One region of the Rahnella aceris genome, then DNA from elsewhere that is predicted to be linked to it. Evidence: predicted binding sites of a transcription regulator. Region 1 holds the regulator's gene; each other region holds the start of a gene.

The links. Region 1 encodes CRP, which controls carbon source genes, mostly activating them, when cyclic AMP is high. Its sites were predicted from a motif close to ATGTGANNNNNNTCACAT; they were not measured.
Region 2: the regulator CRP is predicted to act here: its motif matches at 2,238-2,255, upstream of GW591_RS13100 (CdaR family transcriptional regulator).
Region 3: the regulator CRP is predicted to act here: its motif matches at 6,341-6,358, upstream of udp (uridine phosphorylase).
Region 4: the regulator CRP is predicted to act here: its motif matches at 4,894-4,911, upstream of msrB (peptide-methionine (R)-S-oxide reductase MsrB).

What each region holds. Positions count from the first base shown of each region.
Region 1 is NZ_JAADJV010000004.1:71,576-79,681, reverse strand. It holds gene argD (bifunctional acetylornithine/succinyldiaminopimelate transaminase) at 1-5, shown strand, start outside; gene GW591_RS18625 (YccS/YhfK family putative transporter) at 705-2,780, opposite strand; gene crp (cAMP-activated global transcriptional regulator CRP) at 2,842-3,474, opposite strand; gene GW591_RS18615 (OsmC family protein) at 3,837-4,244, shown strand; gene GW591_RS18610 (phosphoribulokinase) at 4,248-5,117, opposite strand; gene allS (HTH-type transcriptional activator AllS) at 5,253-6,167, opposite strand; gene GW591_RS18600 (ureidoglycolate lyase) at 6,382-6,888, shown strand; gene allR (HTH-type transcriptional repressor AllR) at 6,975-7,784, shown strand; gene gcl (glyoxylate carboligase) at 7,899-8,106, shown strand, end outside.
Region 2 is NZ_JAADJV010000002.1:136,190-144,295, reverse strand. It holds gene dgt (dGTPase) at 1-461, shown strand, start outside; gene degP (serine endoprotease DegP) at 669-2,120, shown strand; gene GW591_RS13100 (CdaR family transcriptional regulator) at 2,358-3,518, shown strand; gene GW591_RS13095 (MFS transporter) at 3,745-5,118, shown strand; gene GW591_RS13090 (enolase C-terminal domain-like protein) at 5,115-6,458, shown strand; gene gudD (glucarate dehydratase) at 6,487-7,824, shown strand; gene GW591_RS13080 (shikimate 5-dehydrogenase) at 7,886-8,106, opposite strand, start outside.
Region 3 is NZ_JAADJV010000007.1:126,052-134,157, forward strand. It holds gene ptsP (phosphoenolpyruvate--protein phosphotransferase) at 1-2,205, shown strand, start outside; gene fsa (fructose-6-phosphate aldolase) at 2,217-2,879, shown strand; gene GW591_RS23180 (dienelactone hydrolase family protein) at 2,973-3,800, opposite strand; gene katE (catalase HPII) at 3,984-6,266, shown strand; gene udp (uridine phosphorylase) at 6,489-7,250, shown strand; gene GW591_RS23195 (DedA family protein) at 7,416-7,943, shown strand; gene rmuC (DNA recombination protein RmuC) at 8,101-8,106, shown strand, end outside.
Region 4 is NZ_JAADJV010000001.1:1,192,185-1,200,290, forward strand. It holds gene yeaG (protein kinase YeaG) at 1-229, opposite strand, end outside; gene GW591_RS05385 (MipA/OmpV family protein) at 835-1,584, shown strand; gene GW591_RS05390 (aldo/keto reductase) at 1,715-2,569, shown strand; gene GW591_RS05395 (D-hexose-6-phosphate mutarotase) at 2,652-3,521, opposite strand; gene gapA (glyceraldehyde-3-phosphate dehydrogenase) at 3,688-4,686, opposite strand; gene msrB (peptide-methionine (R)-S-oxide reductase MsrB) at 5,036-5,449, shown strand; gene GW591_RS05410 (YeaC family protein) at 5,545-5,817, shown strand; gene pncA (bifunctional nicotinamidase/pyrazinamidase) at 5,894-6,523, opposite strand; gene ansA (asparaginase) at 6,537-7,550, opposite strand; gene sppA (signal peptide peptidase SppA) at 7,708-8,106, opposite strand, start outside.

The sequences.
Region 1 (8,106 bases):
GGTGATCCCCACGCCCCCGTCTTGAAACGCTTGATCGAGACAATTTCGGTTTCTCACTAACATTTATCACATGGCCTCTCGCGCCGAAACCGACCAAGAGGGAAAAGTGCTTTTTCCCTCTGCACTCCCCTCGCTTTTTTACTGCGCGCTGCCGCAGGCACGACGGACATGTTCTGGTGTATGAGTGAGTGGCGCAAATCCAGGTGCTTCGCACTGCCTTCTCTCGGTCTTCGAGCCAAAGGTCTCGAAGCCGCTCCGTTCAGCTGAATTTTGAGCACGCCAATCAACTTATTTAAAAGATAAAAGACAATCTGCCGTTGAATTTGAGATCCTGCGGGCGATTCAGAAATCTTGCCGAACGGAGCGGCCTGAAGACCCAGGGCTTCAGGACCGAGAGAGGGAACCGCAACGCGGCAAGATTTCAAGCCTGTCACCGCGGTTGCTGAAACATAGCCAGCAAGCGGAGCGCGTGTTGAAAAAGCGAGGAGGAATCCAAAGGAGGAAAAGCACTTTCCTCCTTTGGTCGGTTTCGGCGCGGTGAGTTAAGCGAGCTCGGCAATTGAGAAACCGAAACTTTCTCAATCCATTTTAAGCCGTCAGTGCGCGGTCCCCGCACTTGAGAAACCGAAATATTCTCCGATTAGCTTTAAAAAGCAGTCTGACTGCAAGCCAGTAAAAAGGGGATTTGAAAGGGGTCTCCCCCTTCACGCCCGCCGCGTCAGCCAGATCCCATGATGCGGCCTCTGCTTCCACGCCAGTGACGAGATGGTATGCATCACGCTGAGATGTGAAATTACGCGCCGCAGATGGCGTTCCATTTCGGTCAGTGGCATATCCGGGTGAAGTTCCGGCGCATTAAACAGGTTGTTCTCGCTGCCCGGCCCGTCGTAGAGCAGTCGTTGCTGACAGCTTTGCAGCGCGATTTCGCAGGTCTGTAAATACTCCGTCGCCAGTTTTTCCGGCAGCATGTAATGCTCGCGGGCGAGGATCGTCATCGCGTTGATATGCTCAACCACAAACTGACTGTGCGTCACCCACAAACGCATATCCGCCAGATAATGTGAGTTAAAACCCGGCTCCTGCATCGCCTGATTTAGCGAAGTGAACAGCTTATTGTGCGCCTGATTGACCTGCATACGGGTGTACGCCAGTTTGGCGGTGTCGGGGCTTTCCTCGAGCAGCAGGCGGATAGCGTCCTGATAGATTTCCAGCGCCTGGTGTGCATTCTGGCGCAGCAAACCGCTTTGCCATTGCGGCCACAACCAGATAGTGCCACCAAAGGCCAGCGCGCAGCCGATCAGGGTATCGACCAGTCGTGGTACCAGAAAATGCACGCCGTTCATCGCCAGCAATTGCAGGGTATACACTGCAGTCACCGTCATGCCGACCATCGCCAGTCCGTAGTTTTTGCGCAGAACGGTATAGGACAACAGGGTGATCAGCAGCATGCACAGCAGCGTGGTGCCTTCCGGCAGTTCCAGTTTGAGCAAGCCTGAGGCAATCAGCAATCCGGCCAGCGTACCGAGTGCACGGTGCTGGATCCTCACCCGCGTGGCGTTATAACCGTTCTGGCTGACCAACATGATAGTCAGCAAGATCCAGTAGGGTTTGGGCAAATTGAAGAACAGACCCAGACTGCTGCCAATCGCCAGAATAATGCCCAAACGTGCGGCATTACGCAGTGCCACGGATTTGAAGGAAAGATAGCTTTTCAGCGCGGGCCAGAAGGGCAAACGCGGCTGGGTGTTCATCAGGTCACGTTTGTACAACGGCCGCTGTGTGCGTAACAGACGGGCAATGCGGCTGAAATGGTAATAACAAAACTGACCTACCGGATTGTCCGGGTTGCGCGCGGCGATTTTCTCCAGCGCGGTCAGCTCATTGGCCATCGTAAAGCGCCCGGATAAACGATGATAAAGAATATCGTCGGCAATCACCCGAAGACGGGTGGAAATCACCTGCGCATTTCGGCGGATAACCGCTTCGGCATGGCTTTCCTCCACCAGTTTCTGCACTTCTTCCGGCTGATGCAGGCTCACTGTAATGTGCTCCTGCAAATCGAGCGCCACCTGAAAACGCTGAAATAGCCGCTTATGGTGATGATGATGTCCGTGCTGGGGCAACATGTGTAATTGCTGATAAAGCAGGGCAATCAGGTCGATAACCTGCTGCTGGCGGGTTAGCAGTGGGGGTAACGCAGTTTCGGGATCGGTATGTTGCGTCAGCAGGCTGTACTTGGCTTCGAAATAATCCGCGAGTTGCAGATAGAGCTGGCTGAGCGTTTCGCGCATCGGCTGTTCTTCCGAAATACGAAACCACGCCCAGTTAAACAATCCGTACCAGGCTGTGCCAGCGGCGAACAACACCGGGGCCTGCCACATCGGGCGCACGCCCACCATACTCAGCGTGAAGATAGTCGCCACCAGCGCACCGGGCAGCAGGCGCGCATGCAGCGGGCTGATTTCACCGGTGACGCCCAGCAGTAACGCCAGCGACAGCATGATCAGCGGCAGCGGTATATGCCAGCTTTCGAGCATCAGTTGCAGCAGAAGGCTGCTCACGGCAAAGAGTGAACCGCCGACGAGCAGGCGTTTGAAAAAGCGTTTATGCGGGGTATCCAGACCGGCGATGTTACAACAGGCCGGGCAGAGGGAAAACAGCAGGCCCATTTGCAAATTGCCAAACAGCCAGCAAATGCCAACAGGCAAGCACAACACCAGCGTCTGGCGCAGCGCGTAGTTCACTTCAGGATGGTAAAACAGTCTTCGCCATAGCGTCATGGGTAAAGCTTAGCCCATAAAAAAGGCGCGACAGTGTTTTGCCGCGCCAATTTTTGAGGGATTAACGTGTGCCGTAAACGACAATCGTTTTACCGTGTGCGGAGATCAGGCTTTGATCTTCCAGCATTTTGAGAATGCGTCCGACTGTTTCACGTGAACAACCGACGATTTGGCCAATTTCCTGGCGGGTAATCTTGATTTGCATCCCGTCCGGATGGGTCATTGCATCAGGCTGTTTAGCCAGATTGAGCAAGGTTTGAGCGATACGACCGGTAACGTCAAGGAAGGCAAGGTTGCCGACTTTCTCTGACGTCACTTGCAGACGGTTGGCCATCTGCGCGGAGAGACGCATCAGAATATCCGGGTTAACCTGAATCAGCTGGCGGAATTTTTTATATGAAATTTCAGCCACTTCACAGGCAGTTTTAGCACGTACCCAGGCACTGCGTTCCTGACCTTCTTCGAAGAGTCCCAGCTCACCGATGAAGTCACCTTGGTTAAGGTAGGACAGTATCATTTCCTTGCCTTCTTCATCTTTAATCAGGACAGCAACTGACCCTTTCACGATGTAGTAAAGCGTTTCGGCTTTTTCACCCTGGTGAATCAGCGTACTTTTAGAAGGATACTTATGTATATGACAGTGAGACAGGAACCATTCAAGAGTCGGGTCTGTTTGTGGCTTGCCGAGAACCATTTGCTATTATCCTCTGTTGTTATCGCTGCCCAAAATCACAGGGCTCAGAGTTCCCTGTACGGCACTTCAAATCCAAAGCGCCCTTTCAGCATATAACTCTCCAGAAATGCTGCAAGCGGATGTCGGAGTGCAACAGCCTGTTTATTGCTGTCATCACCGTGGGTTCTGTACTTAAACCGCAAAAACCGTCACCGCAATTTACTGGAAAGTATGTTTCGGCTTTGTTTGTAGCACAGGTTTGAGATGCTGTCTTCTGTTGTCTCGCTTCAGCATGATGGCGATCGGGTTACGTTGCCAGATTTTAGGTGAAAGGGTACTCTGAGAGCAGATTTCGACAAGTTTATTCACCGGGAGAATAGTTCATGCATGCACGTGTCAAATGGGTTGAAGGACTGACATTTTTAGGTGAGTCTGCATCGGGTCATCAGATTTCAATGGATGGAAACGCGGGTGATAAAGCCCCAAGCCCGATGGAAATGTTACTGATGTCCGCAGGGGGGTGTAGTGCAATCGACGTGGTGTCAATTTTGCAAAAAGGTCGTAATGACGTGCGTGATTGTGAAGTGAAGCTGACCTCACAACGCCGCGAAGAAGCGCCGCGTCTGTTCACTCACATCAATCTGCATTTTATCGTCACCGGTAAGGATCTGACCGATAAGATTGTTGAACGCGCAGTCAGCCTGTCTGCCGAAAAATACTGTTCTGTGTCTCTGATGCTGGGGAAAGCGGCCACAATCACCCACAGCTTTGAAGTGATTGCAGCCGAATAAAGTTTACTCGATCTTCTTGCCTTCCATCAGGCGCTGCACCAGCGGCGCCATGATCAGCTCCATCGCCAGCCCCATTTTGCCGCCCGGCACCACCAGTGTTTTGATGTGCGAGATAAACGACCCTTGCAGCATGGCCAGCAGATACGGGAAATCGATGTCATCCAGTCCCTGAAAATGAATCACCACAAAGCTTTCATCCAGTGACGGAATGGCTTTGGCGGCAAACGGGTTCGAGGTGTCGATGGTGGGTACCCGCTGGAAATTGATGTGTGTGCGGGAAAACTGCGGCGTAATGTAATTGATATAGTCATCCATCGAACGCACGACGGAATCCATCACCGCTTCACGGGAATGCCCGCGCTCGCCGGTATCGCGCACCAGTTTCTGGATCCATTCGAGGTTGACGATAGGCACTACGCCGACCAGCAGGTCGACCTGCGCGGCAACGTCAATTTTGTCCGCCACCACACCACCGTGTAACCCTTCGTAAAACAAAATATCCGTCGGTTCCGGCAACGCCTGCCACGGCGTAAAGGTACCCGGCACCTGATTGTAGGGAACGGCTTCGTCATAAGTATGCAGATACTTACGTGAACGGCCAGTGCCTGTTTTACCGTATTCGATAAAGCTTTTTTCCAGCAAACCAAAGTCATTGGCTTCCGGCCCGAAGTAGCTGATATGACGTCCCAGATCGCGCGCCTTGCGTATTGCCGCATCCATTTCAGGACGGGTGAAATGATGAAAACTGTCGCCTTCCAGTTCCGCCGCACGCAAACTAAGCTGCTGAAATATTTTACGAAATGCCACGCTGGTGGTCGTGGTGCCTGCACCGCTCGAACCGGTCACGGCAATAACAGGATGTTTGGCTGACATAATGCGCTGTTCTCCATAAAGGTGATGCAGGCAGGCGAGACGCGGTCTTTTCTGTGGTCGAAGATCTGGCGTCAAGGCTGCGCATAATTAAGCCTATTGTTACCATATTTATTCGCGAAGCCAAAGAGGGCATCACTATTCTAAACCCGCCAGCAACGGTTGGATCAGCGGGTCTTTCTGGTGGAACAGAGAAACAATGTCATGCAGCGCCTTGCCTGTGTACTCCTTTTTCCACGCCAGACTGAGCGGGGAAGGGGCGCGCGGATAGCGGATTTGCCGGGCGATCAGCTCGCCGCTGTCGAGATATGGCTGGCACAGATGGCGCGGCAGAAAACCGATACCCATTCCCTTCAGGTGACAGGCCAGTTTAGTCGCCACATCTGCCACGATGATCTGCCGTTGCCCGGTCAGCAACCAGGCTACCCGCTTGTTCAGATGGCGCGAGGTGTCTTCCACATTGATGGCAATGTACTGACGCAACACCGCTTCTTCCAGCATGCCAGTGATGTGCTGCAGCGGATGAAAGGGCGCATGAACAAAAACCCAGTCCACTTCACCCAGCGGCAGCAGATTCACGGCGTTAGAAAGAGATTCGGTGCCGGTGACGCCAATCGCCAGCTGAAAATCTTCGTACAGCAGCGTATCCCATACCCCCATGTAAATCTGCCGTGTGAAAGTGAACTGCGTGAACGGGTAGCGCTGCGTCAGACAGCTTAATAACGCCGCCAGAGTTTCAGGGCAGTACATCAGATTGTTCACCACCACATTCAGCTGGCGCTCAATGCCGTCGTTAATCTGCTGCAGTTCTGCCGGTACACCCTCCAGCCAGGTTAGCCACTGGCGACATCGTTCAAGCAGATGCTGTCCGGCGGGCGTCAGCGACACCGTGCGGGTCGTGCGGTTGAGCAATAACGTCCCGGCACTGTCTTCCAGCATCTTAATTCGATAGCTGATGGTCGCAGGCGTTTTATGCAGCATCTCTGCCGCGCGGGAAAAGCTGCCTGTTTGTGCGACGTGCATAAAGGTTTTAATCGACTCCTCATCCAGCATAGGTCACCTGAAGTAATGTTAATGCATTGAATGAAAAAGATTTTATAGATTTAACCTGATGAGAATTGTGGACTTCATCAATTTTATGGAATCTTTTTCCATATTTCGATTGAGCAAGTTGGAAAAAGTTTCTACAGTAATTGCATTGAGGATAAATCCGCCAATCTGGCGGGCTTATCTCACCGGTTTTATTTTAAATGCAGGGATGAATGCCATGGAACTTCCGGTTTACCCGCTGACCCAGGCGGCCTTCGCGGCTTACGGCGATGTGATTGAGACGACAGGTCGCGATTTTTTTCATATCAACGACGGCAAGGTTGAGCGGTACCACGATCTGACCAACGTGGAGATCCTCGGGCAGGATCGCCCGCTGGTGAGCATCAACCGCGCCCAGCCAGCACCGTTGCCCATTGTGGTGACGCAACTCGAAAAACACCCGCTCGGTTCACAGGCGTTTGTGCCGATGCAGGGCGAGCGCTTTATCGTGATTGTTGCGGCAGGGGGCGAGACGCCGGACATCTCCACGCTGAAAGCCTTTATCACCAACGGCCTGCAGGGCGTGAATTATCACCGGAATGTCTGGCACCATCCGCTGTTTGCGTTTGAGACGGTGACGAATTTTCTCACCGTCGATCGTGGCGGCGCAGACAACTGTGATATCAGTCAGTTACCTCAGGGCTATCAGCTTATTTTACCCGTTGCGGCGGGATTAAAGTCGTGACGCTATAAAGCATCTTGCATAAGATACAAGCATCTGAAAACAAGCGAAACGCGGGCGCTCAGCGCCTGATGCTGGAGAAATGTGAGATGGCCGAAGTAAAAAAACGGGGGCGTCCTAGCCAGCCTGGTTCTGGTTCGCAAAAGGGCGCTCAGGCCTTAGAACGCGGCATTGCGGTGTTGAATTATCTGGCGCAGTCCGGCGGCAGTTCTTCTGTCAGCAACATTGCAGAGAATTTGTCGCTGCCCCTTTCCACCACCTTTCGACTGCTGAAAGTGCTGGAAGAGGCCGATTTTGTTTATCAGGATGCGCAACTGAGCTGGTGGCACATTGGCTTACAGGCGTTTACGGTCGGATCGTCTTATATCCATAACCGGGATGTATTGTCAGTCGCCGCGCCTTATATGCAGCGCCTGATGTTGTTGTCGGGCGAAACGGCCAATCTGGCGATCCGCAACGGTTTCGAAGCGGTACTGATCGGCCAGCGGGAATGCCAGTCGATGGTGCGGATGTGCGCGCCGCTTGGCAGCCGTCTGCCACTGCATGCCTCCGGTGCCGGGAAAGCGTTGCTGTATTCGCTGGATGACGAGGCGCTGATGAGCCTGATGATGCAGGCGGGGTTGAAGAACTTTACGACGCACACGCTGGATAATCTGAATGCGTTGAAAAAGGATCTGCAACACGCGCGTCAGCAGGGGTTTGCACAGGACAGCGAAGAGCATGTGACAGGGCTGAACTGTCTGGCCTCGGCGATTTTTGACAGCAATAACAATGCGGTGGCGGCGATTTCGATCTCCGGCCCCAGCTCCCGCTTAACGACGGAGCGTTTTACCGATTTAGGCGAACTGGTGCGGGATACCGCGCGTGACATCAGTCTGGCCCTGGGTCAGCGCCACTAACCGGTTCGTCCTGCGATCCCCGCTCTGTCGTGAGCGGGATTTTTTTCAGTCAAATTAAAGTTGGAAACTTTTTCCGTTATTTTATGCAAAGCGGAATTACCTGAGGATTTAGCTATGGCTCGTATGACAGCTGCACAGGCAGCAATGTATGTGTTGGAAAAAGAAGGGATCACCACCGCGTTTGGTGTACCGGGCGCAGCGATTAACCCGTTTTATAACGCCATGCGCCTGCATGGAAAAATCCGTCATGTGTTAGCCCGTCATGTGGAAGGTGCATCGCATATGGCCGAAGGTTATACCCGTGCGAAAGCCGGGAACATCG
Region 2 (8,106 bases), on a different contig from region 1:
TTGATAATATAGAAGATATTTATCAGGGCACCTTTAATCATGCGTTGCTGGAAGATGACAGCCAGGCCAACCGGTTGTTAGAGATTTATAAAGCGGTGGCCTTCAAACAGGTATTCAATCATCACGAAGTGGAGGAGCTGGAATTACAAGGCTATCGGGTGATCAGCGGATTACTTGATATTTATAGCCCGTTGCTGGATATGCCATTGACCGATTTTAACCAGCTAGTTCAGGAGGATACGCACAGGAAATATCCGATTGAAACCCGTCTGCTGCATAAGATTTCAGCCAAACATCGTCTGGCTTACAACAATGCCGTGGCGGCGCTGGAAGGATTACCGGTCGCGGAACATGCCGCGCAGGAGTTTTATTACCGTGCGCGAATGATTCAGGATTATATCAGCGGAATGACTGACCTTTATGCATACGATGAATACAGAAGACTCATGGCGGCTGAGTAATTTGTTTTAAAAAGACAAATTGAACTCTCTTTAATTTTCTTTACGGAACTGTTTGAAAAAACGCCATTTGTAAATGCTGACAATAATTTTTTACCATTGTCATTTCGACCCTGATGAACTTCACGCTATTAATACCATCTCAGTATCACGACTACCAAGCAATGCGACTATTTTGGTTGCCACAATAATTTTAAGAGATCCTGAAAAATGAAAAAATCGAGTTTATTCCTCAGCGCATTAGCGTTAAGCATCGGTATGGCAATGGCCCCGGTTTCTTCTGCACTGGCTGCTGAAACTGCGTCTTCCAGCACCAGCACCACTCAGCTTCCTAGCCTGGCACCTATGCTTGAAAAAGTGATGCCATCGGTGGTGAGCGTCAACGTTGAAGGCAGTGCGCCGGTAAAAACACCACGCATGGGTCAGCAGTTCCAGCAATTCTTTGGTCAGAATTCGCCGCTGTGCCAGGACGGTTCGCCGTTCCAGGGTTCTCCGGTGTGTCAGGGCGGCGGTCAGGGGCCTGACGGTCAGCCTGCGCCTGAACAGAAAGAAGATTTCCGCGCGCTGGGTTCCGGCGTCATCATTGATGCCGACAAAGGTTATGTGGTCACCAACAACCACGTCGTTGATAACGCAACCAAAATCAGCGTACAGCTAAACGATGGCCGTAAGTTCGACGCCAAAGTCATCGGCAAGGACCCGCGTTCTGATATCGCGGTGATTCAGTTACAGAATGCGAAAAACCTGACGGCCATTAAGATGGCGGATTCCGAACAACTGCGTGTGGGCGATTACACCGTGGCTATCGGTAACCCGTATGGTCTGGGCGAAACCGTGACTTCCGGTATCGTTTCTGCACTGGGTCGTTCCGGCCTGAATATTGAGAACTACGAAAACTTCATCCAGACGGATGCCGCGATCAACCGCGGTAACTCCGGTGGTGCGCTGGTGAACCTGAATGGTGAACTGATTGGCCTTAACACGGCGATCCTGGCACCGGACGGCGGCAACATCGGTATCGGTTTTGCGATCCCAAGTAACATGGTGAAAAACCTGTCCAAACAAATGATCGAATTCGGTCAGGTGAAACGCGGCGAACTGGGCATTATGGGGACCGAGCTGAACTCCGAACTGGCGAAAGCCATGAAAGTTGACGCACAGCGCGGTGCATTCATCAGTCAGGTCATGCCGAAATCTGCCGCAGAGAAAGCAGGCATTAAAGCCGGTGACGTGATCCTGAGCATGAACGGTAAACCGATCAGCAGCTTCGCCTCGTTCCGTGCTGATATCGGCACCCTGCCAATCGGCACCAAAGTGACGCTCGGCCTGCTGCGTGAAGGCAAACCGATGAACGTTGACGTGACCATTGAGCAAAGCACTCAGACATCGAAAATCGAATCCGGCAACATTTATACCGGCATCGAAGGGGCTGAACTGAGTAACGGTGCGGCAGGTGATCAGAAAGGCGTGAAAGTCGATGAAGTGAAGCCGGGTTCAACGGCGGCGCGCATCGGCCTGAAAAAAGGCGACGTCATTTTGGGTGTGAACCAGCAGAAAGTGACCAATCTGGGCGAGCTGCGTAAAATTCTCGACACCAAACCAAACGTTCTGGCGCTGGATATTCAGCGTGGTGATACCTCAATTTACCTGCTGGCGCAGTAATTTCCGCCTGCTATACCTCACACAAAGCACGCTCCGGCGTGCTTTTTTTTGCCTGTCTTTCAGGGACTCTCATCAATCATGTGGATTTTGCCGGGCCGGTTGGGCATTTGCTTAAAAATGTGATATTCCCCGCAACTTCAATAGGTGCTTTCGCTCTTTGGGCATTTGCATAATGTATGGGCATCGCGGCCTGAGTATGCTGTTTTAACAACGATAAAACAGCAAGGCAGGGGTTCCATGTCGGCATATCATCTCGATGCAAAGCTGGCGCAACAAATTGTTGCCCGCACAATGCAAATTATTGATAGTAATGTGAATGTCATGGATGGTCGCGGACGGATTATCGGCAGCGGCGATGATCAGCGTCTTGGTGAATTGCACGAAGGCGCACTGCTGGCGATTTCGCAGGAGCGCATTGTCGACATCGACGAGGGCGTTGCACGGCATTTGCACGGTGTACGTCCGGGCATCAACCTGCCGTTGCGTATCGATGGTCAGATCGTGGGCGTTATCGGCCTGACGGGCAATCCGTCCCAGTTGCGTCAGTATGGCGAGCTGGTGTGTATGACCGCCGAAATGATGCTCGAACAGGCGCGTCTGCTGCACATGCTGGCGCAGGACAGCCGTCTGCGGGAAGAACTGGTGCTTAACCTGATTCGTGTGGATGAACTGTCTCCGGCGCTGATGGAGTGGGCGCAGCGTCTGGGCATCGACCTCAACCGGCCACGTGTCGCGGCGGTGGTGGAAGTCGACAGCGGCCAGCTCGGCGTCGACTCTGCCATGGCAGAACTGCAACAACTGCAAACTTTACTGACCACGCCGGAGCGTGACAACCTGATCGCTATCGTTTCCCTCACCGAAATGGTGGTGCTGAAACCGGCCCTGAACAGCTACGATCGCTGGGATCCGGAGGGCCACCGCCAGCGCATTGATCATCTGCTGTCGCGCATGACCGAAACCGGTCGTCTGCGCGTGCGCATTTCCCTTGGCAACTTTTTTACCGGCCCTGGCAGCATCGCCCGTTCTTATCGCACCGCACGTACCACCATGAGTGTGGGCAAACAGCGGATGCCGGAACAGCGGTGTTACTTCTATCAGGATCTGATCTTACCCGTGCTGCTCGACAGCCTGCGTGGCGGCTGGCAGGCCGATGAACTGGTGCGTCCGCTGGCGCGTCTGAAAGCGACGGATGGCAACGGATTACTGCGCCGCACACTGACGTCGTGGTTCCACCATAATGTTCAGCCGACCGCTACGTCTAAGGCACTGTATATTCATCGTAATACGCTGGAATATCGCCTCAACCGTATCTCGGAATTAACCGGCCTGGATCTGGGGAACTTCGACGATCGTTTATTGCTGTACGTGGCCCTGCAATTAGATAACAACCATCTGTGACCGCCATCACAGCCGTTTCATTTTTTGTGAAACAACTCGCACGTCGCTGGGCATTTGCCTCAGGATAAATGCAAAGGGCTATTTATGCTTGGTTGATTGCCCAATGAGTAAAGGGAATGTTGTTCATATACTGGCTGCGTTCCTTCCTCTCTGAACCCTACAGTTCTGTGAATGGAATGACTTTTATCTCTGTTTAGAGGCGTTGTCATTAATTCCGGAGAACACCATGGAAACTACCGTTTCAGCAGCCAGTGCCGTCAAAAAAAGAACTAATGCGCGCTACTGGATAGTGGTGATGTTATTTATTGTCACCTCATTTAATTACGGCGATCGTGCCACGTTATCCATTGCCGGTTCGGCGATGGCCAAAGATATCGGGCTGGATTCCGTCGGGATGGGTTATATCTTCTCGGCATTTTCCTGGGCGTATGTCATCGGGCAAATACCCGGTGGCTGGCTGCTCGATAAATTCGGTTCGAAAAAAGTTTATTTCTACAGCATTTTCATCTGGTCGTTATTCACCCTGCTGCAAGGCTTTGTCGATGTCTTCAGCGGCTTCGGCATTGTGGTATCGCTGTTTGCTTTACGTTTTCTGGTTGGCCTGGCCGAAGCGCCGTCCTTCCCCGGCAACAGCCGTATCGTCGCAGCCTGGTTCCCGGCTCAGGAACGTGGCACCGCAGTCTCTATTTTTAACTCAGCGCAGTACTTCGCCACGGTTATTTTCGCCCCGATCATGGGCTGGCTGACGCACGAAGTGGGCTGGTCACACGTCTTCTTCTTCATGGGCGGTCTGGGGATCGTGCTGAGTTTCATCTGGCTGAAAGTGATCCACGATCCGAAAGATCATCCGGGCGTAAATCAGGCCGAACTTGATTACATGGAAGCCGGTGGTGCGCTGATCAATATGGATCAGAAAATCACCAAAAAAGCCGTCGTAAAAGGCGAAAAAACCTTCCAGATGAAACAGTTACTGAAATCCCGCATGATGATTGGCATTTACATCGGCCAGTACTGCATCAACGCGCTGACCTATTTCTTCATCACCTGGTTCCCGGTGTATCTGGTTCAGGCGCGCGGTATGTCGATACTTAAAGCGGGCATGGTGGCCTCAGTACCGGCGATTTGCGGATTCCTCGGCGGCGTACTGGGTGGAATTATCTCCGACTGGCTGATGCGCAGAACCAGCAACCTGACACTGTCGCGCAAGGCTCCGATTGTGATCGGTATGCTGTTGTCGATGTCGATGATTTTCTGCAACTACGTCGATACCGAATGGATGGTGGTCGGCATTATGGCATTCGCCTTCTTCGGTAAAGGTCTGGGGGCGCTGGGCTGGGCGGTGATGGCCGATACCGCACCGAAAGAAATCAGCGGGCTGAGCGGCGGATTGTTCAACATGTTCGGTAACGTCTCCGGCATCATCACGCCGATCGCTATCGGCTACATTATCGGGACCACCGGTTCCTTCAACGGCGCGCTGATTTATGTCGGCATCCACGCACTGCTCGCCGTTGTCAGTTACGTGTTTATTGTCGGAAAAATCGAACGTATTCAGCTTCGCCCGTACCACGGTACAGGCACAGTAAAAGGGGAAAGATGATGAGTACGCAATCCTCACCGGTTATCACGGATATGCAGGTCATTCCTGTGGCAGGGCATGACAGCATGCTGATGAATATTGGTGGCGCGCACGGTGCTTACTTCACCCGCAATATCGTTATCCTCAAGGACAGCGCCGGGAACACCGGTGTCGGCGAAGCGCCGGGCGGGGAGGTGATTTACAACACGCTGGTGGAGGCCATTGCTCAGGTAAAAGGCCAGGAAGTGGCGCGCATGAACCGGCTGGTGCATCAGATCCACGTCGGCAATCAGTCATCGGATTTTGACTCTTTCGGTAAAGGTGCGTGGACGTTCGAACTGCGCGTTAACGCCGTCGCCGCACTGGAAGCCGCGCTGCTGGATCTGATGGGCAAATTCCTCGGCGTGCCGGTGTGTGAACTGCTCGGGCCGGGCAAACAGCGCGACGAAGTCACGGTGCTCGGTTATCTGTTTTATATCGGTGACCGGCAGAAAACCGATTTGCCGTATCAGGAAGGGGAACGCAGCCATCACGACTGGTATCACCTGCGTCATCAGGAAGCGATGAACAGTGAGGCGGTGGTGCGGCTGGCCGAAGCGGCGCAGGATCGCTATGGCTTCAAAGATTTCAAACTCAAAGGCGGCGTGCTGCCGGGCGAGCAGGAGATCGAGGCGGTTAAAGCACTGGCAAAACGCTTCCCGGATGCGCGGATCACGGTTGATCCGAACGGCGCGTGGCTGCTGGATGAAGCAATCGACCTGTGCAAAGACCTGCACGGTATCCTCAGCTATGCCGAAGATCCGTGCGGTGCGGAGCAAGGTTTTTCCGGCCGCGAAGTGATGGCGGAATTCCGCCGTGCTACCGGTTTGCCGGTCGCCACAAACATGATTGCCACTAACTGGCGCGAGATGCAGCACGCGGTGATGTTGCAGTCGGTGGATATTCCGCTGGCGGATCCGCATTTCTGGACCATGCATGGCGCGGTGCGGGTCGCACAACTTTGCGATGAGTGGGGTCTGACGTGGGGCTGCCATTCGAATAACCATTTCGACATTTCGCTGGCGATGTTTACCCATGTCGGTGCGGCCGTACCGGGTAAGCCGACGGCGATAGATACGCACTGGATCTGGCAGGAAGGCAACCAGCGCCTGACCAAAGAGCCGCTGCAAATTGTGAACGGGAAAATCAAAGTGCCTGAAAAACCGGGGCTGGGCGTGGAGATCGACATGGATCAAATCCATCGCGCCCACGAGCTGCACCGGAAACTGCCGACCGGTGCGCGCAACGATGCCGCCGCGATGCAGTATCTGATCCCCGGCTGGACATTCGATCGCAAGCGCCCGGCACTGGGGCGTGGTTAACGGAATCTGAATTCACTAAGGAGTAAGCATGACCTCTTCATCTACACCTAAAATTGTCTCCATGCAGGTGATCCCGGTGGCCGGGCACGACAGCATGTTGCTTAATCTCAGCGGCGCACATGCCCCTTTCTTCACCCGCAACATCCTGATCCTCAAGGACAGCAGCGGTAACACCGGCGTCGGTGAAGTGCCGGGCGGCGAGAAAATTCGTCAGACGCTGGATGATTCCGCGTTGCTGGTGATTGGCAAAACGCTGGGTGAATACAAAAATGTGATGACCGCCGTGCGGGAAAAATTCGCCGACCGTGATGCCTCTGGCCGCGGTTTGCAGACTTTTGATTTGCGTACCACTATCCACGTCTTGACGGCGATCGAAGCCGCGATGCTGGACTTGCTCGGCAAGCATCTGGGCGTCACCGTGGCATCATTGCTGGGCGACGGGCAGCAACGTGATGAAGTCGAAATGCTCGGCTATCTGTTCTACGTCGGCGACCGCAACAAAACCTCACTGGGCTATCAGAGCCAGCCGGGCGACAGTTGCGACTGGTATCGCCTGCGCCATGAAGAGGCGCTGACACCGGCGGCGGTGGTGCGTCTGGCGGAAGCGGCGTATGAAAAATACGGCTTTAATGATTTCAAACTGAAAGGCGGCGTACTGGCAGGCAGCGAAGAGGCCGAAGCCGTGACGGCGCTGGCGCAACGCTTCCCGCAGGCGCGGATCACACTTGATCCTAACGGTGCCTGGTCGCTGAATGAAGCGATTGCGCTCGGCAAACAACTGCGCGGTGTGCTGGCGTATGCGGAAGATCCATGCGGTGCAGAGCAGGGTTTCTCCGGGCGCGAAGTGATGGCCGAATTCCGTCAGGCAACCGGCCTGCCGACGGCCACTAATATGATCGCCACCGACTGGCGTCAGATGGGGCATACCATCCAGCTGAAATCCGTGGATATTCCGCTGGCGGATCCGCACTTCTGGACGATGCAGGGGTCAGTTCGCGTCGCGCAGATGTGCCACGAATGGGGGCTGACCTGGGGTTCGCACTCTAACAATCACTTTGATATTTCACTGGCGATGTTTACCCAGGTGGCCGCCGCTGCGCCGGGTAAAATCACTGCCATCGATACGCACTGGATCTGGCAGGAAGGCAATCAGCGCCTGACCAAAGAACCGTTGCAGATCAAAGGCGGTAAGGTGCGCGTGCCGGAACAACCGGGTCTGGGCGTTGAGCTGGATATGGATCAGGTGATGAAGGCGCACGAGCTGTACAAAGGCATGGGGCTGGGTGCCCGTGACGATGCGCAGGGCATGCAGTTCCTGGTGCCGGACTGGAAATTTGATCCGAAAAAACCGTGTCTGGTGCGGTAAGTGATATGCAACTATAAAAAAGCCTCTCCGGTGAGAGGCTTTTTACGTTCTGACAGGAAACTCAGCCCCGTGCGTGTGCCGCGGCCTTTTCTATCTGTTCATCCGAAGGGCGTACACCGGTATACAGCACGAACTGCTCGACGGCCTGCAGTGTGGCGACTTCCGCACCGGTAATCACTTTCTTGCCGTGTTCGCGGCCGTAGCGGATCAGCGGTGTTTCTACCGGCAGCGCGACGACGTCAAAGACGATGCTGGCGCGGTCAATCACCGCCGGTTCAAAGG
Region 3 (8,106 bases), on a different contig from region 1:
AATGCTGAATTTGAGCCGCTTCCTGAATCCCTGATGCATCTTTCTCCGCTGGTTTTCCGCGCCCGTTCAGTCAGTGAAGGCTGTGCGCTGGGGAAACTGGTCAGCCTGTCGAATGTGAATCTGGCGACACTCAGGGATTTACCGGAATCTCAGGGTAAAGATAAAGAACAAAGTCTGCTTTCCACCGGACTGGCACAGCTTGAAAAATCACTCGAATTACAGCTGATGGCGGACAACGGGACGATCACGGCAGTGCTGGAAGCGCACCGTTCTTTGCTGCGTGATAACAGCCTGCGGGAAGCCTTGCTGAGCCGCGTGGCGCAAGGCCGGAGCTGTGCGCAAAGCATTGTCGACACCGCCGCGCATTTCAGCTTGCAGCTCGCACAATCGTCCAGCGCCTATTTGCGTGAACGCGAGCTGGATATTCGTGATGTCAGCTTCCAGCTTTTACAGCAAATCTATGGCGAGGAGCGTTTTCCTTCCCAGCAGGCACTGAGCGAAGCCAGTATTTGTCTGGCAGATGAACTGACGCCAAGTCAATTTCTCGAACTGGATAAAACACATCTGAAGGGGCTGTTGCTCGGCAGCGGAGGCAGTACGTCGCATACTGTGATCCTTGCCCGATCGTTCAATATTCCTGCACTCGTTGGCGTTGATCCACAGCCACTTCAGGCTTATTTGCAGCAGAATGTGCAGATCGACGGCGATCTCGGGCTGATTGTCTGTGCGCTCAGCGAACCGGTGCGCCGTTATTATCGTCAGGAACAGGCGGTGCATCAGGCGCTGCGTGAACAGCAAAGTGAATATCTCAATAAACCGGGGTATACCGCTGACGGTGTGCGCCTTGAAGTGGCGGCCAATATTGCCCACTCGGTCGAAGCCAGCGCGGCGTTTGGCAATGGGGCAGAAGCTGTCGGACTGTTCCGTACAGAAATGCTGTATATGGATCGCGCCAGCGCTCCTTCCGAAGATGAGTTGTACAACATTTATTGTCAGGCTACGGATGCGGCCAACGGCAAAACCATCATTGTCCGCACCATGGATATCGGTGGCGATAAACCAGTTCATTATCTGAACATTCCTGCCGAAAACAACCCGTTCCTCGGTTATCGCGCCGTGCGTATTTATCAGGAATACCTGCCGTTATTCCATACGCAGTTGCGCGCGATCCTGCGCGCCTCGGCGCACGGATCGCTGAAAATCATGATCCCGATGATCTCCTCTATGGAAGAGATCTTATGGGTGAAAGATCAACTGGCTGAAGTCAGGCAGTCGTTGCGCAGTGAGCAAGTGCCGTTTGATGAAAAAATTCAGCTTGGGATCATGCTGGAAGTGCCGTCGGTGATGTTCATCATCGATCAGTGTTGCGAAGAGATTGATTTCTTTAGCATCGGCAGTAATGACCTGACGCAGTATCTGCTGGCGGTCGACCGTGATAACGCGAAAGTGACACGCCATTACAACAGCCTGAATCCGGCCTTCCTGCGCGGCCTCGACCACGTTGTGCGCGAAGTGCATCGCCACGGTAAATGGATTGGTTTATGCGGTGAACTTGGCGCGAAAGGCTCGGTATTGCCGCTGCTGGTCGGGCTGGGGCTTGATGAAATCAGCATGAGTGCACCGTCGGTTCCTGTGACCAAAGCACGGCTGGCCAAACTCGACAGCCGCGAATGTCGCCTGCTGCTGAACCGCGCCATGCAGTGTCGCACGTCGCTGGAAGTCGAACACCTGCTGGCGCAGTTCAGGATGGCGGTCAACGATGCCCCGTTGATTACGGCGGAATGTGTGGCGCTTAATGCTGACTGGCGCAGTAAAGAAGAAGTGATTAAAGGCATGGTGGATAACCTGATGCTGGCAGGGCGTTGCCGTTATCCGCGCAAACTCGCCGCCGATGTCTGGGCGCGCGAAGCCGTATTTTCCACCGGCCTCGGGTTTGGCTTTGCGATACCGCACACCAAATCAGAACACATTGAGCAATCGACTATCAGCGTCGCGAAACTCCCGCAACCGGTGCGGTGGGGCGATGAAGAAGCGCAGTTTGTCATCATGCTGACTCTCAATAAACACGCTGCAGGCGATCAGCATATGCGGATTTTCTCAAAGCTGGCGCGACGGATTATGCATGACAGTTTCCGTGATGTGCTGATGCATTCCACCACCGCAGCACAGATTGAAGCGCTGCTTAAACAAGAACTGGAACTCTGACAGGAGAGAATATGGAACTTTATCTGGATACGGCTGATATCAGTGCAGTAAAACGTTTATCGCGGATTTTACCGTTACAGGGTGTGACCACCAATCCGAGCATTGTGGCTAAATCGCAGACTTCCGTGTGGGAGGTTTTGCCCGGGCTTCGTGATGCATTAGGTGGTGAAGGGAAACTGTTTGCACAAGTGCTGGCGAATCAGACCGAACAGATAGTGGAAGAAGCTGAACTGCTGCATTCCCGCGTGCCGGGGCTGGTGGTCAAAGTGCCGGTCACCGCCGCCGGTCTGGCAGCGATTAAGATCTTACGTACCCGCAAAATTCCAACGCTGGGAACCGCGGTGTATGGTGCCGGGCAGGGACTCCTGTCGGCGCTGGCCGGAGCAGAATATGTCGCGCCGTATGTTAACCGGCTGGATGCCCAGGGGGGAGATGGCATTGCGATGGTGACGGAGTTGCAGCAATTGCTGTCCCTGCATGCGCCGCATGCCAAAGTGCTGGCCGCCAGTTTTAAAACGCCGCGTCAGGTTCTGGCCTGTCTGCTGGCAGGTTGTCAGTCGGTCACTATCCCGGTGGACGTAGCGGAGCAATTTATCAGTGCGCCTGCGGTACAGGCGGCTGTCGATAAATTTGAACAAGACTGGCAGGGTGCCTTTGGGCAGTTGTCGCTGTAATGGGTTAACTTCCCGTAAAAAGCCCGGCAGGAAAAACCTGTCGGGCTTTTGTCATTCTGGTCGGTGTCCTTTTACTGCACACCATACTTTTTATTACTTAACCCCATACTGCGCAAAGAAATCCAGCATCCGTTGCCAGCCGTCGGCGGCGGCTTCAGCGTGGTAACTCGGGCGATAATCGGCGTTAAACGCGTGGCCCGCTTCCGGATATACCACGATTTCCGCCGTAGCATTGGCTGCGCGAATGGCCTGACGCATGGTTTCAATGGTATCCAGAGGAATGCTGGAATCTTCTGCGCCGTATAAACCCAGAACCGGTGCATCCAGCGCGGCGGCGCGGTCAACCGGATTTGACGGGCTGGTCAGCGTTTTATCGCCGACCAGTTTGCCGTACCACGCCACGCCCGCTTTCAGCTGCGGATTGTGCGCCGCGTACAGCCAGGTAATGCGCCCGCCCCAGCAGAAACCTGTGATGCCTAATTTAGAAATGTCCCCGCCATGTTGTGATGCCCAGTGTGCAGTGTGATCGAGATCTGCAAGCACCTGCTGATCCGGCACTTTACTGACCAGTTTAGCAAAAAGCTCACTGATTTCAGTGTAGTCACGCGGGTCGCCCTGACGGAAGTACAACTCCGGCGCGATGGCCATATAACCCTGTTTCGCCAGACGGCGGCAGATATCCTGAATGTGTTCGTGTACACCAAAAATTTCCTGCACCACCAGCACGATCGGCAATTTACCGGTGAACTGTTCCGGACGGGCGAGGTAGGCGGGCATATCTTCGCCCTGCGAGGGTATGGTGGTCTGGCCTGCGTGCAGCCCGTCAGTATCGGTATGGATAGTGGTGCTGGCGACGGGAGTGACGGCAGGGGCAAAGCTGGTCGGAGCCTGTTTCAGGGTAAGCAATTCTTCTTTTTTCATTGGGGTCTCCAGGCAAGTGTCCATACGAAAATCTGTGGCTATGGATTAAAACTATAGCCGGAAAGCATGAACAGCAAGGCGCAAGAGATGTTCTATAGTTAAAAGTTAATCAGGAAAGTCATCATGGAAGATTTACAGAACGTCTACAGAACACCCGAAACCTTTGTCGAGGAGCTATGTTCAATGTCAAAATCACCCTCTAAAGTGACCAAGAAAAGCGAGTCAAAATCGGTAAGCCGCGCCCCCGCCACGGGCATTGAATCTTCACAGCCAGGCCTGGGGGATCTTGCGCCCGGCGATCGTATTTATCAGCCTTCGCCACAACCGACACCGCCAGGAAAAGAACCGACAGCGTCCGGCAGTGCGAAGAGTCCGGAAAATACCAATGCTAAACTCGATGCATTAGAACGCCACCGCAAAAATGGTGAAAAACAGCCGCTGACCACCAATCAGGGCACCAAAATCTCTGATGATCAGAACTCGCTGAAAGCCGGAAATCGTGGCCCGACACTGCTTGAAGATTTCATTCTCCGTGAAAAAATTACTCACTTCGACCATGAGCGCATTCCCGAACGTATCGTTCATGCGCGGGGCGCTGCGGCGCACGGTTATTTCCAGCCCTATCGCAGTATGAAGGCGGTGACCAAAGCCAGCTTCCTGTCTGATCCTGAAAAGAAAACGCCGGTATTTGTGCGTTTCTCTACCGTTCAGGGTTCCCGTGGTTCGGCAGATACCGTGCGTGATATCCGCGGCTGGGCGACCAAGTTTTATACCGATGAAGGCATTTACGACCTGGTCGGTAACAATACACCGGTGTTCTTTATTCAGGATGCCCATAAATTCCCTGATTTTGTGCATGCGGTAAAACCCGAACCGCATAACGAAATCCCGCAGGGAGCGAGTGCGCACGATTCCTTCTGGGATTACGTGTCCCTGCAACCGGAAACCCTGCATAACGTGTTCTGGGCGATGTCTGACCGGGGCATTCCGCGCAGTTACCGCACGATGGAAGGTTTTGGCATCCATACTTTCCGTTTCGTGAATGCAAAAGGCAAAGCCACTTTTGTGCGTTTCCACTGGAAACCGCTGGCCGGAAAAGCCTCTCTGTTATGGGATGAAGCGCAGAAACTGGCCGGGAAAGATGCCGATTTCCACCGCCGTGATTTGTGGGAAGCCATCGAAGCCGGAGATTATCCGGAATACGAACTGGGTGTGCAGTTGATCCCTGAAGAAGATGAATTCAAATTTGATTTCGACCTGCTCGACCCGACCAAACTCATCCCTGAAAAACTGGTGCCGGTAGAACTGATCGGCAAAATGGTGCTCAACCGTAACCCCGATAATTTCTTTGCTGAAACCGAGCAAGCCGCGTTCCACCCGGGGCACATTGTGCCGGGCATAGATTTCACCAATGATCCGCTGTTGCAGGGGCGACTGTTCTCTTACACCGACACGCAAATCAGTCGTCTGGGCGGGCCTAATTTCCATGAAATTCCGATTAACCGGCCGACGTGCCCTTTCCATAACTTCCAGCGTGACGGCATGCACCGTCAGGACATTGATACGAATCCGGCGAACTACGAGCCGAATTCCATCAACAATAACTGGCCGAGGGAAACACCTCCGGCAGCGTCCGGCGGTGGCTTTGAAAGTTATCCTGAACGGGTTGATGCAGAAAAAATCCGTCAGCGCAGTCCGTCATTTGCCGAATATTATGCCCATCCGCGCCTGTTCTGGCTGAGCCAGACAACAGCGGAGCAGGATCATATTATCGGCGCTTTCTCATTTGAATTATCGAAGGTGGCGCGGCCGTATATCCGCGAGCGGGTCGTGGATCTGTTAGCGCATGTTGATCAGACGCTGGCGCAGAAAGTGGCGAAAAATCTGGGTATTACCCTTTCCGCTGACACCCTGAAGATCAAACCGCCGAAGCCCGTGAATGGGCTGAAAAATGATCCGTCGCTGAGTTTGTATGCCAGCGGTAAAGGCACGATCAAAGGGCGGCAGGTGGCGATATTGCTGGGTGAAGGTGTGAATGCGGCGGATGTTCTGGAAACCTTACAGGCACTTCAGGCCGCTGGCGTTCACCCTAAGCTGCTGGCCAGTCACTTAGGGAGTGTGACTGCCGATGATGGTTCTACGTTGCCGGTTGATGCGACGTTTGCCGGATCGCCTTCCATCACCGTTGATGCAGTGATTGTTCCGCATGGGCATATCGACGCACTGCTGATGAATGGCGATGCACGGCATTATGTGCTCGAAGCCTACAAACACCTGAAAGTGGTGGGGCTAAGTGGCGATGCACGCCGCTTCAAATCGCTGCTGGGGCTGACGGACGATGTGCCGGAAGAGGGCGTTGTGGAAGGTGAAAAAGCAGAAGGAGCGTTGCTGAAGGCGTTTCTGAAAGACATGCTCAAACACCGGATCTGGTCGCGCAGTGCGGCGGCAGATGCCGTTCCTGCCTGATTAACTGTAACTGATAAACAGGCAATCCCCGGCAGCGGAGATTGCCTGTTTAAAATTCCCTCACCCTCCTTATTTTGTGACTTGAATCACAAAATAAATGTATGTGAAATTCCCGTTGTTACATCATAGTGACGACCGTCACGAAATAACGTCACAATGTTCAGTACAGTTGCCGGGTGTTCCTCCTGCCAATAAATGACCTTACACACAGAGGAGTTTGTTATGTCTCAGCCTGAAGTTTTCCATCTTGGCCTGGCCAAAAAAGATTTAAACGGCGCGACGCTGGCGATTGTTCCCGGCGACCCTGAGCGCGTGGAAAAAATTGCCAAATTGATGGAGAACCCGGTTCGTCTGGCTTCCCACCGCGAATTTACCTCATGGCGTGCTGAGCTTGATGGCAAATCTGTGATTGTTTGCTCAACCGGTATTGGTGGCCCTTCGACCTCTATTGCGGTTGAAGAACTGGCGCAACTGGGGATCCGTACTTTCCTGCGAGTCGGCACAACTGGCGCTATCCAGCCACACATCAATGTCGGTGACGTTCTGGTCACGACCGCTGCCGTTCGCCTTGATGGCGCGAGCCTGCACTTTGCGCCGATGGAATTCCCTGCAGTAGCCGATTTTGCCTGCACCACCGCGCTGGTTGCGGCGGCAGAAGCCGTGGGTGCCGCGACGCACATTGGCGTTACCGCCTCTTCTGACACCTTCTATCCGGGTCAGGAACGTTATGACACTTACTCTGGCCGTGTTGTCCGTCGCTTCAAAGAATCGATGAAAGAGTGGCAGGAAATGGGCGTCATGAACTACGAAATGGAATCCGCGACTCTGCTGACCATGTGTGCAAGCCAGGGTCTGCGCGCGGGGATGGTGGCGGGTGTTATCGTGAACCGCATGCAGCAGGAAATCCCTAATGCGGAAACCATGAAAAAGACTGAAAGTCATGCGGTGAAGATTGTTGTAGAAGCAGCCCGCAGGCTTATTTAGTCCCTATAAAACTAAAACAACCACATCACATCATCACATCAATGGGCTGCCTCTGGCGGCCCGTTTTTTTGCCCTGCTAAGCAGATCTGTTAAGGTCATGTTAGTAATCCATCTGGAATAATTGATGAACCTCCTCCCGGATCTCTGACAAAAGGAACTGCATTTTTGACTGTTCACGACCTTCTTGAGTACACCACTACCTTCATCCGCGCCCATCAGGTGTGGGCTGCACCGATCGTTTTCTTTCTGGCTTTTGGTGAGTCTCTGGCATTCCTTTCCCTGCTGCTCCCGGCAACGTTTATCTTGCTGGGACTCGGCGCGCTGATCGGCGAAACCGGTATTCCGTTCTGGCCCATCTGGGCCGCCGCCGCCGCAGGCGCTTTCTTGGGAGACTGGCTTTCTTACTGGATTGGTGCCCGTTATCAGGATCGGGTTGGCAATTTCTGGCCTTTCTCCCGCCATCCGCAAATGCTGGTTCGTGGACATGCTTTCTTTGAAAAATGGGGCATGCCCGGGGCTTTTATTGGCCGCTTCTTTGGCCCGCTTCGTGCCGTTGTGCCACTGGTTGCCGGTATCTGCGGTATGCCGCAAAAATATTTCCAGATTGCGAATGTGACGTCTGCACTCATCTGGGCTTTCGGCATCCTGGCGCCAGGTGCTTTCGGCATTCAGTGGCTGAGCCGCTGGTTTTGAATGCTGCTCTCTGTGGCTGGCTATCGCAAGGGGGAAAATACAGAGAAATTCCTTTTTGGAAGACGTCTCGCAAAGGCTCAATGCAACAGAAAATAGACTGGACATCCATACAGCCTGACATTACCTTGGCCGCAAGAGACTTTAAGAGGGAAATCGCGTGGAT
Region 4 (8,106 bases), on a different contig from region 1:
CTTCAAATGCAGGGTAACGTGCAACAACACGGTTCGAGAATAAACGCGACAGGCGTGGTTCAAGCGCGGTATCTACCATCGCTGGTTCACCGATTGCCATCAACAGACGTTCCGCCGCATTGACATAAGCACTGCGATCTTGCCGTGCAATGGTAAGAAATTCCTGCAGTGTGAACTCTTCGTCCTTGGCAGCCTCATAGCGCTGGCGATAATGGTCAAATATGTTCATACGATGCCCGTCCTTCGTTATTTTACCCTTCGTCTTTGGAACCGCACCTTCGTTGGCTTCGCTTGTTCACCCGGGTCACTTAACTGTGTAAGCTCATCGGGAATCATTCACTTGCCGCCTTGCTGCAATTCCAATGATTCGGGTAACGCACAGGTTAATGAGAGCTTTTTTCAGCGCTCCCGGAAGAAAGATCTCCCACCTGAAATACAGCAACCCTTATGCCAACTTGCAAAACCCCTTGGAAAGCGACAATCTCGATGGTTTGAGAACTGTCTTTATTCGGTGGGACGGGCAACCGTTCAGGCTAAGTCTTTCATCTATTTATAAGCGTAGTTTGGCATTAAGAAAATTTCCTCTCTGGTTTTGGCGTTTTTTAAGTCATATCAATGACTCAGTTGTGCGGAATGCTCTGAAAAGCCTTACAGGACGTGCCCTGCAGAGCGGAAGTTGTTTCTTTAGTCATTTTTATTTCATATTTTGCAGTTAAATTGTGCGATCGCCCCGGTTTTTCTGGATATGTCTTTTTATAGACCCAGAATTGCTAAGCGTGACGTTTAAGGTTCATTTACACTAGCGACGTTTTTTTACTTAATGGAATTAAGACAATGAAAATGATCAATCTAAAAACACTGTCCATCGTTAGCGCGGCAGTGCTTTGCAGTCATGCTGCCGTGGCGGGAACCTGGCAGGCGGGTGCATCTGCGCTGGTCGCTCCGGATCCGTACCGTGGTAATAATGACCACGTATACCCGGTACCGATCATCAATTACGACAATGATGATTTCTATTTTCACACCCTGATGGCGGGCTATTACCTGTGGAATGATGACGCCAACAAACTGAGCGTCACCGCCAGCTATTTCCCGTTGAGCTTTGACCCAAGCGACAGCGACGATAAGCGCATGAAGCGCCTCGATAAACGTCACTCAACGCTGATGGCCGGTCTGGCTTATTCGCATAATGCCGAGTGGGGTACCCTCCGCGCCAGCTTCAATGCGGATACGCTGGATACCAGCAATGGCATGACTGCTGATCTGGCTTATCTGTATGCCATTAAAGGCTCTAACTGGGCTGTGGTACCGGGCTTTGGTGTGACCTGGTTTAGCTCGAATCTCACCCAGTATTATTATGGCGTGACCAAAGACGAATCCCGTCGCAGTGGCTTCCATAGCTATTCCCCGAACGACAGCTTCAGCCCGTATGTTGAAGTCTCCGCAAAATATAACTTCACGCCAGCATGGCAAGGGTTCGTGACCGGTCGCTACCTGCGTCTGTCCAGTGAAGTGACCGACAGCCCGATCATCGAAAATAACTGGACTGGCGTGTTGTGGACGGGTGTGACTTACACCTTCTGAGGCAATGCACCATCATGGTGAACATATTGCACATTAGTGGGGCGTATCGCCCCATTTGCACATTTATAGATCAGTAAATTTTCAAAGAATCGAATTAACTTTTCAGCTATGACCCAACCGGAGGAAACAGATGAAAGCGAAGACCGTGCAATTGCCTGATGGCACGACAGTACCCGCAATCGGACAAGGTACCTGGTATATGGGGGAACGGAACAGTGATCTCCGTGCCGAAGTGAAGGCCTTGCAGCAAGGGCTGGATGCCGGTATGACGCTGATCGACACTGCAGAAATGTACGCGGATGGCGGTGCGGAAAGGGTGGTCGGTGAAGCGATATCCGGGCGGCGTGATGACGTGTTTCTGGTGTCAAAAGTGTATCCGCATCATGCCGGTGGCGCGAAAGCGATCGCCGCCTGTGAGCAAAGTCTGAAGCGTTTAAAAACAGATTGTCTAGACCTGTATTTGTTGCACTGGCGTGGTTCGATTCCGCTACATGACACTGTCACGGCGATGGAAAAATTGCAGCAATCCGGCAAAATCCGGCGCTGGGGTGTCTCTAATCTTGATACTGACGATATGCAGGCGCTGTGGAAAATCCCCGGAGGCAATGCATGCATGACCAATCAGGTGCTGTATCACGCGGCAGTCCGTGGCATTGAGTTTGACCTGCTGCCGTGGTGTGAGGAGCACAGCGTTCCCGTTATGGCCTATTGCCCGCTGGCGCAGGCCGGCAAGTTACGTCACGACGTCCTGACTGCACCGGTGATGCAGGAAATCGCCAACGCTCGGGGTGTCAGCAGCGCGCAGATTGCTCTGGCCTGGGTAACGCGCACCGGTAACGTGATCGCTATTCCTAAAGCGGTACAACCGCAGCACGTGAAAGATAATGCGGCGGCGCTGACGCTCAGCCTGACGGCCGATGAAATAGCACGAATTGACACAGTATTCCCGGCACCGAATCATAAAACGCCGCTGGATATGGTTTGAAGTCAATCATTCACATCGGTCATCAGACGATAAAAAGGGGCCATCTGGCCCCTATGTCATCTTTGCTGCAAACCTAAACCGGTTATTTACGGACAGAGAAGGTCACTGCCAGACGCGCTGGCGCGGCATGCGTAGAGGTGTGTGTATGAGAAACTTGCGCCGTTTCAACGCACACCATGGTTTTATATCCGTCATCCGGCATATCAGCCATGCTCACCGACAGTGCAGAACCCGGATTCCAGGCCACCACATCGGCGTTATTTTCATGTGCGACAACCAGCGTACGTTTCAGAACCGGATCAACGATTTCGCTGGTGGCTTGCGGCTGGGTGTAGATGCGGTCAGTCTGGCCCGTGAAGGTCAGATCACCGTCTTCCTGCTTGGCTTTTGCGCCATCGACTTTATCAATAAAGCTGTTGCCCAGGCCTTTAATAGTGACATCGGCGATGTCGCCAATGTTGAAATAGGTGTGCAGGGCGCTGTTGGCTTCGAAATCACCGGTCGACTCCAGCTCGATGTGGCAGGTTGCCCCGAGCGTGAAGCGTGCCGTCAGCGTGAATGCATGCGGCCATAATTCCAGTGTTTCAGGGGAGCTTTTCAGCGTTAAGGTCAGTACCACATTTTCGTCAGTTTCTTTGTGGTCAGTCAGTTCCCACGCAACGTTACGTGCAAAACCGTGTGAGGGTTTGCCCGCCGGACCAAACCACGGCCAGCAGATAGGGATACCGCCACGAATCGCAACGCCTTCTTTGAACGCGCTGGCGCTGCTCATCCATAGCACCGGCTCTTCGCCTTCAGGCTGCCATGCCAACAGATGTGCACCTTGCAGGGCAATGGCAGCACGGACTTTCGGATGAGTCACAACGAGTACCGGCAGTTCGTCGACAAGACGCTGGCTAACGGAGGTAGAGATTTGGTTTACGATCGGAAGAGAAAAGAGTTGTTCTGTCATTATCTAAAATCCTGTCAGGGTTAAACAATTACGATTTTGAACCAAGACTACACATGAACCAAACCCGTCTGTTTGATCGCACTCATGTGCTGATAAAAAAGTGCATCCGACAGAAAGCAAAAGGGCGACTTGCGTCGCCCTTCAATCAGTTCATTCACATAACCAATTATTTGGAAACGTGAGCGATCAGATCCAATACTTTGTTTGAATAGCCAGTTTCGTTGTCGTACCAGGAAACCAGTTTCACAAAGTTGTCGTTCAGCGCGATACCTGCTTTCGCATCGAATACGGAAGTCAGTTTTTCGCCGTTGAAGTCGGTAGATACTACGTCGTCTTCGGTGTAGCCCAGAACGCCTTTCAGATCGCCTGCTTCAGAAGCTGCTTTGATTACTGCGCAGATTTCTTTGTAAGACGCTGGTTTTTCCAGACGTGCAGTCAGGTCAACAACAGAAACGTTAGGAGTAGGAACGCGGAACGCCATACCCGTCAGTTTACCGTTCAGAGCTGGGATAACTTTACCTACTGCTTTAGCAGCACCGGTAGAAGAAGGGATGATGTTCTGGGATGCGCCGCGGCCGCCGCGCCAGTCTTTGTGAGACGGGCCATCAACGGTTTTCTGAGTTGCGGTAGTTGCATGAACAGTGGTCATCAGTGCTTCAACGATACCGAAGTTGTCGTTGATAACTTTAGCCAGTGGTGCCAGGCAGTTAGTGGTGCAAGATGCGTTAGAAACGATTTCCTGACCTGCGTATTCTTTATGGTTAACACCCATAACGAACATTGGGGTGTTGTCTTTAGAAGGACCAGTCAGAACAACTTTCTTAGCGCCTGCAGTGATGTGCTTACGAGCAGTCGCATCATCCAGGAACAGACCAGTAGCTTCAGCTACAACGTCAACGTTAACTTCATTCCATTTCAGGTTAGCTGGGTCACGCTCAGCGGTAACACGGATGGTTTTGCCGTTAACAACCAGGTGACCGTCTTTAACTTCAACAGTACCGTTGAAACGACCATGAGTTGAGTCGTACTTCAGCATGTATGCCATGTAGTCCGCGTCTAACAGATCGTTGATTGCTACGATCTCAATGTCAGAACGTTCTTGAGCAGCACGGAAAACAATGCGACCGATACGGCCAAAACCGTTGATACCTACTTTGATAGTCATATATTCCACCAGCTATTTTTTTAGTGAATAAAAGGTTGGTTGTAAAATTACAAAAACCTTGCTGAGCGTCAAGCGGAATCGTGTCAATTATTGCTGTAAGTCAAAGCGACGACCTACTCTTGCTCGCTTATTGCACGTTCCGTTTTTAAATCGGCTCACAACCACATGGGGGCGAAAAACAGAATATAAAGAGCCGGAAGATCAGGAGTGTGATCGCCATCACAAGTTGCAAGCTGGCTAACGCTGATGCCATACAGTTTAGGACAAAACGGGCAGACTCGTTGTTAATTTTTTGTTATTATAAACTGTTATTTAAGTTGATTTTTATATTCGTCAGAGAACGAGAATCATGAGCATTGAAGCCAAATCTTCCCCTACACTTGACCAACTCACTGAAATTCAACGTTATGTCACGCAGGAGCACGGAACAGAACCTCCGTTCTCCGGAAAATTGCTGCACAACCACCGCGAAGGGATTTATCATTGCGTGGTCTGCGAGTCAGCGTTGTTCTACTCCGATACCAAATACGATTCCGGCTGTGGCTGGCCAAGTTTTTATCAGCCAGTTAACCCTGATGCGATCAAATATCTCACTGATAATTCGCATAAAATGGCGCGTGTCGAAATCCGCTGTTCCCGCTGTGAAGCTCATCTGGGGCATGTTTTCCCGGATGGCCCGAAACCGACAGGTGAACGTTACTGCATAAACTCTGCCTCAATGAGCTTTACGGATGGCAAAAGTGGCAATAAAACCCGCGGTTAGTTCGCAAGAAAATGGTGATGTAATTTTACCGACAAAATCGATTCAGCTATTATTCAAAACCGTTTGAATAATACAGATGAACACAAGGTGCTCAGATGGAAATTAATCAACTTATTGATGTAATGACGCCGGAAATTTACGCACGTCTCGCGCAGGCAGTTGAACTCGGAAAGTGGCCGGACGGTGTCGCGCTGACGCCGGAACAGAAAGAGCACAGCCTGCAGGCCGTGATGCTGTATCAGTCGCGTCACAATGTTGATGCCCAGCACATGAGCATTGGCACGGACGGGCAGATTGTCACCAAAAGCAAGCAGGAACTGAAACAGCAATTTACGCAGGATACGCTGATTAAACTGAAGCCGGAGTAAGTGGGCGGGTTGCGAAAGTGCTGTTTGCTGATAAAGGCGCTGAAGCGCCTTTATCAAGTCAGACGGGAAGACAAATTCAGCCTGTTACTGCCTCAGAGGTACTGATTTTTGCCCCTGCTTTACGCATCGCTTCAACCGCTTCAGCACTGTCTTCGGGTTGCAGATTGACGCCACGGCAACCGTCGGTCAGCAGTGTCACCTGATAACCTTGCTCCAGCGCATCCAGCACCGTGAATTTCACACAGTAATCCGTCGCCAGCCCCATCACATACACATGTGTAATCTGCGCCGCTTTCAGCCAGTCATTGAGCATCGTAGCAGCACGATGTCCGTTATCGAAAAACGCACTGTAACTGTCGATGTCAGGATTGGTGCCTTTCTGCACCACAAAATCCACCTGCGGCAGATTCAGCCCCGGGTGAAATTCAGCGCCCGGTTCACGCTGAACGCAGTGAACCGGCCACCAGACTTGCGGCAGACCGTTCAGTTCGCCCGACGTCCAGGGCTCCGCGTGGGAATTCACCGCAAAGCTGCGATGTCCCGCCGGATGCCAGTCCTGCGATGCCACCACGGCGATGTCATGGCTTTTACACCATGTCATCATCTTATTGGCAACCGCAATCGTGGCGTCGCCGTCAGTCACGGCCAGCGCGCCGCTGCGACAAAAATCATTTTGCAGATCGACCAGCAACAAAGCAGATTTCATATCGCCCTCTTATTTATTCGGTGAGTTCGCCGCGCAGGTTTTGCTGCATCAGTTCGCGGATTTCCTCGGGAGTGTGTGACTGGCTGAGCAGATAATGCAACTTGGTCAGTGCCGCTTCCACGGTCATATCAAAGCCGCTGATCACACCGGAATGGGCGAGGGCGTTGCCGGTGGCATAGCCGCCCATGTTGACGCGCCCTGAAATACATTGCGTCAGATTAACCACCACAATGCCGCGCTCAGATGCGTCTTTCAGCACTTTCAGCAGGTCGCCTTTTTGCGGGGCGTTACCGACACCGTAGGAGCGCAGGATCAGCGCTTTTACCGGTTGCATCAGGAAGTTTTGTACCACTTCGGCGGAAATGCCCGGGTAGATCGTTACCACGCCGATCGGTTGTGGCGTGATGTGATGCACTTTCAGCTTCGCCGCAGGCACTTCAGGCAGTGACGGCGTGGAAAGTCGGCGGATGTGGATCCCGGCTTCCAGCAGCGGCGAAAGGTTCGGTGAGGCAAAGGCATCGAAACCATCTGCGTGCGCTTTGGTGCTGCGGTTGCCGCGATACAGACGGTTGTTGAAGAACAGGGTGACTTCGTTGACCGGATGATTCGCGGCGATATACAGCGAGTTCAGCAGGTTGATCTGACCATCAGAACGCAACGCTTCAAGCGGAATCTGTGACCCTGTCACAATCACCGGTTTGCTCAGATTTTCCAGCATGAACGACAGTGCAGAAGCGGTGAATGCCATGGTGTCGGTGCCGTGCAGGATAACAAAACCGTCGTAGTCGTCGTAATGCGCCTGAATATCGTCGGCGATGTGCTGCCAGTCTTCCGGCGTCATGTCGGAGGAATCCATCAGAGGCGCGTATTCCTGAATGGTAAATTCAGGCATCTCAGGGCGATGGAATTCAGGCATCAGCGCCAGCTGACGTTGTAAATGGCCGGACACCGGAATGTAACCCTGTTCAGAACGCTGCATACCGATTGTGCCGCCGGTATAGGCAACGTAAATAGATTTTTTAGTCATCGAAGATGTTCTTTTTTAGAAAGGTGAAAGCAACTGCGCTAAGTATAAAGGCTTCGTGGCTGACGTCCCACCCTAAAAAAGCCCGGAGTTCTCAGCAAGAAGCTCCGGGCTGTGCATTAAGGCGATTCTTTATCCCACATTATCCCAAAACGGAACGTTACTTCACATCACCACAGGTCAGGCAGAGTGCGTAACGGTTCTGCGGATCGTTCATGTTGCTGAACAGGTCAGCCTGTGATTTCAGCGCCATGGCCATTTTGCTCACCGGCGCAGGCAGATACGCCTGGATTGCCGCTGGCAACATAGCGTGGACCGATGCGCTGACCTGCGAGAATACCAGGTCGCTCAGGCTTGGCTCGCTGACATACCAGTTCAGTTGCCATTTTGGCAGTTTGGCCAGTTCAGCGGCTTTCTTCACAGCGTCATCGAAATCACCCAGCTCATCAACCAGGCCATTGGCTTTGGCATCTGAACCGATCCACACGTGGCCCTGGGCGATCTGGTCGATCTGCTCAGGCGTTTTGTGGCGTGAATCGGCAACCAGACCGAGGAAGGT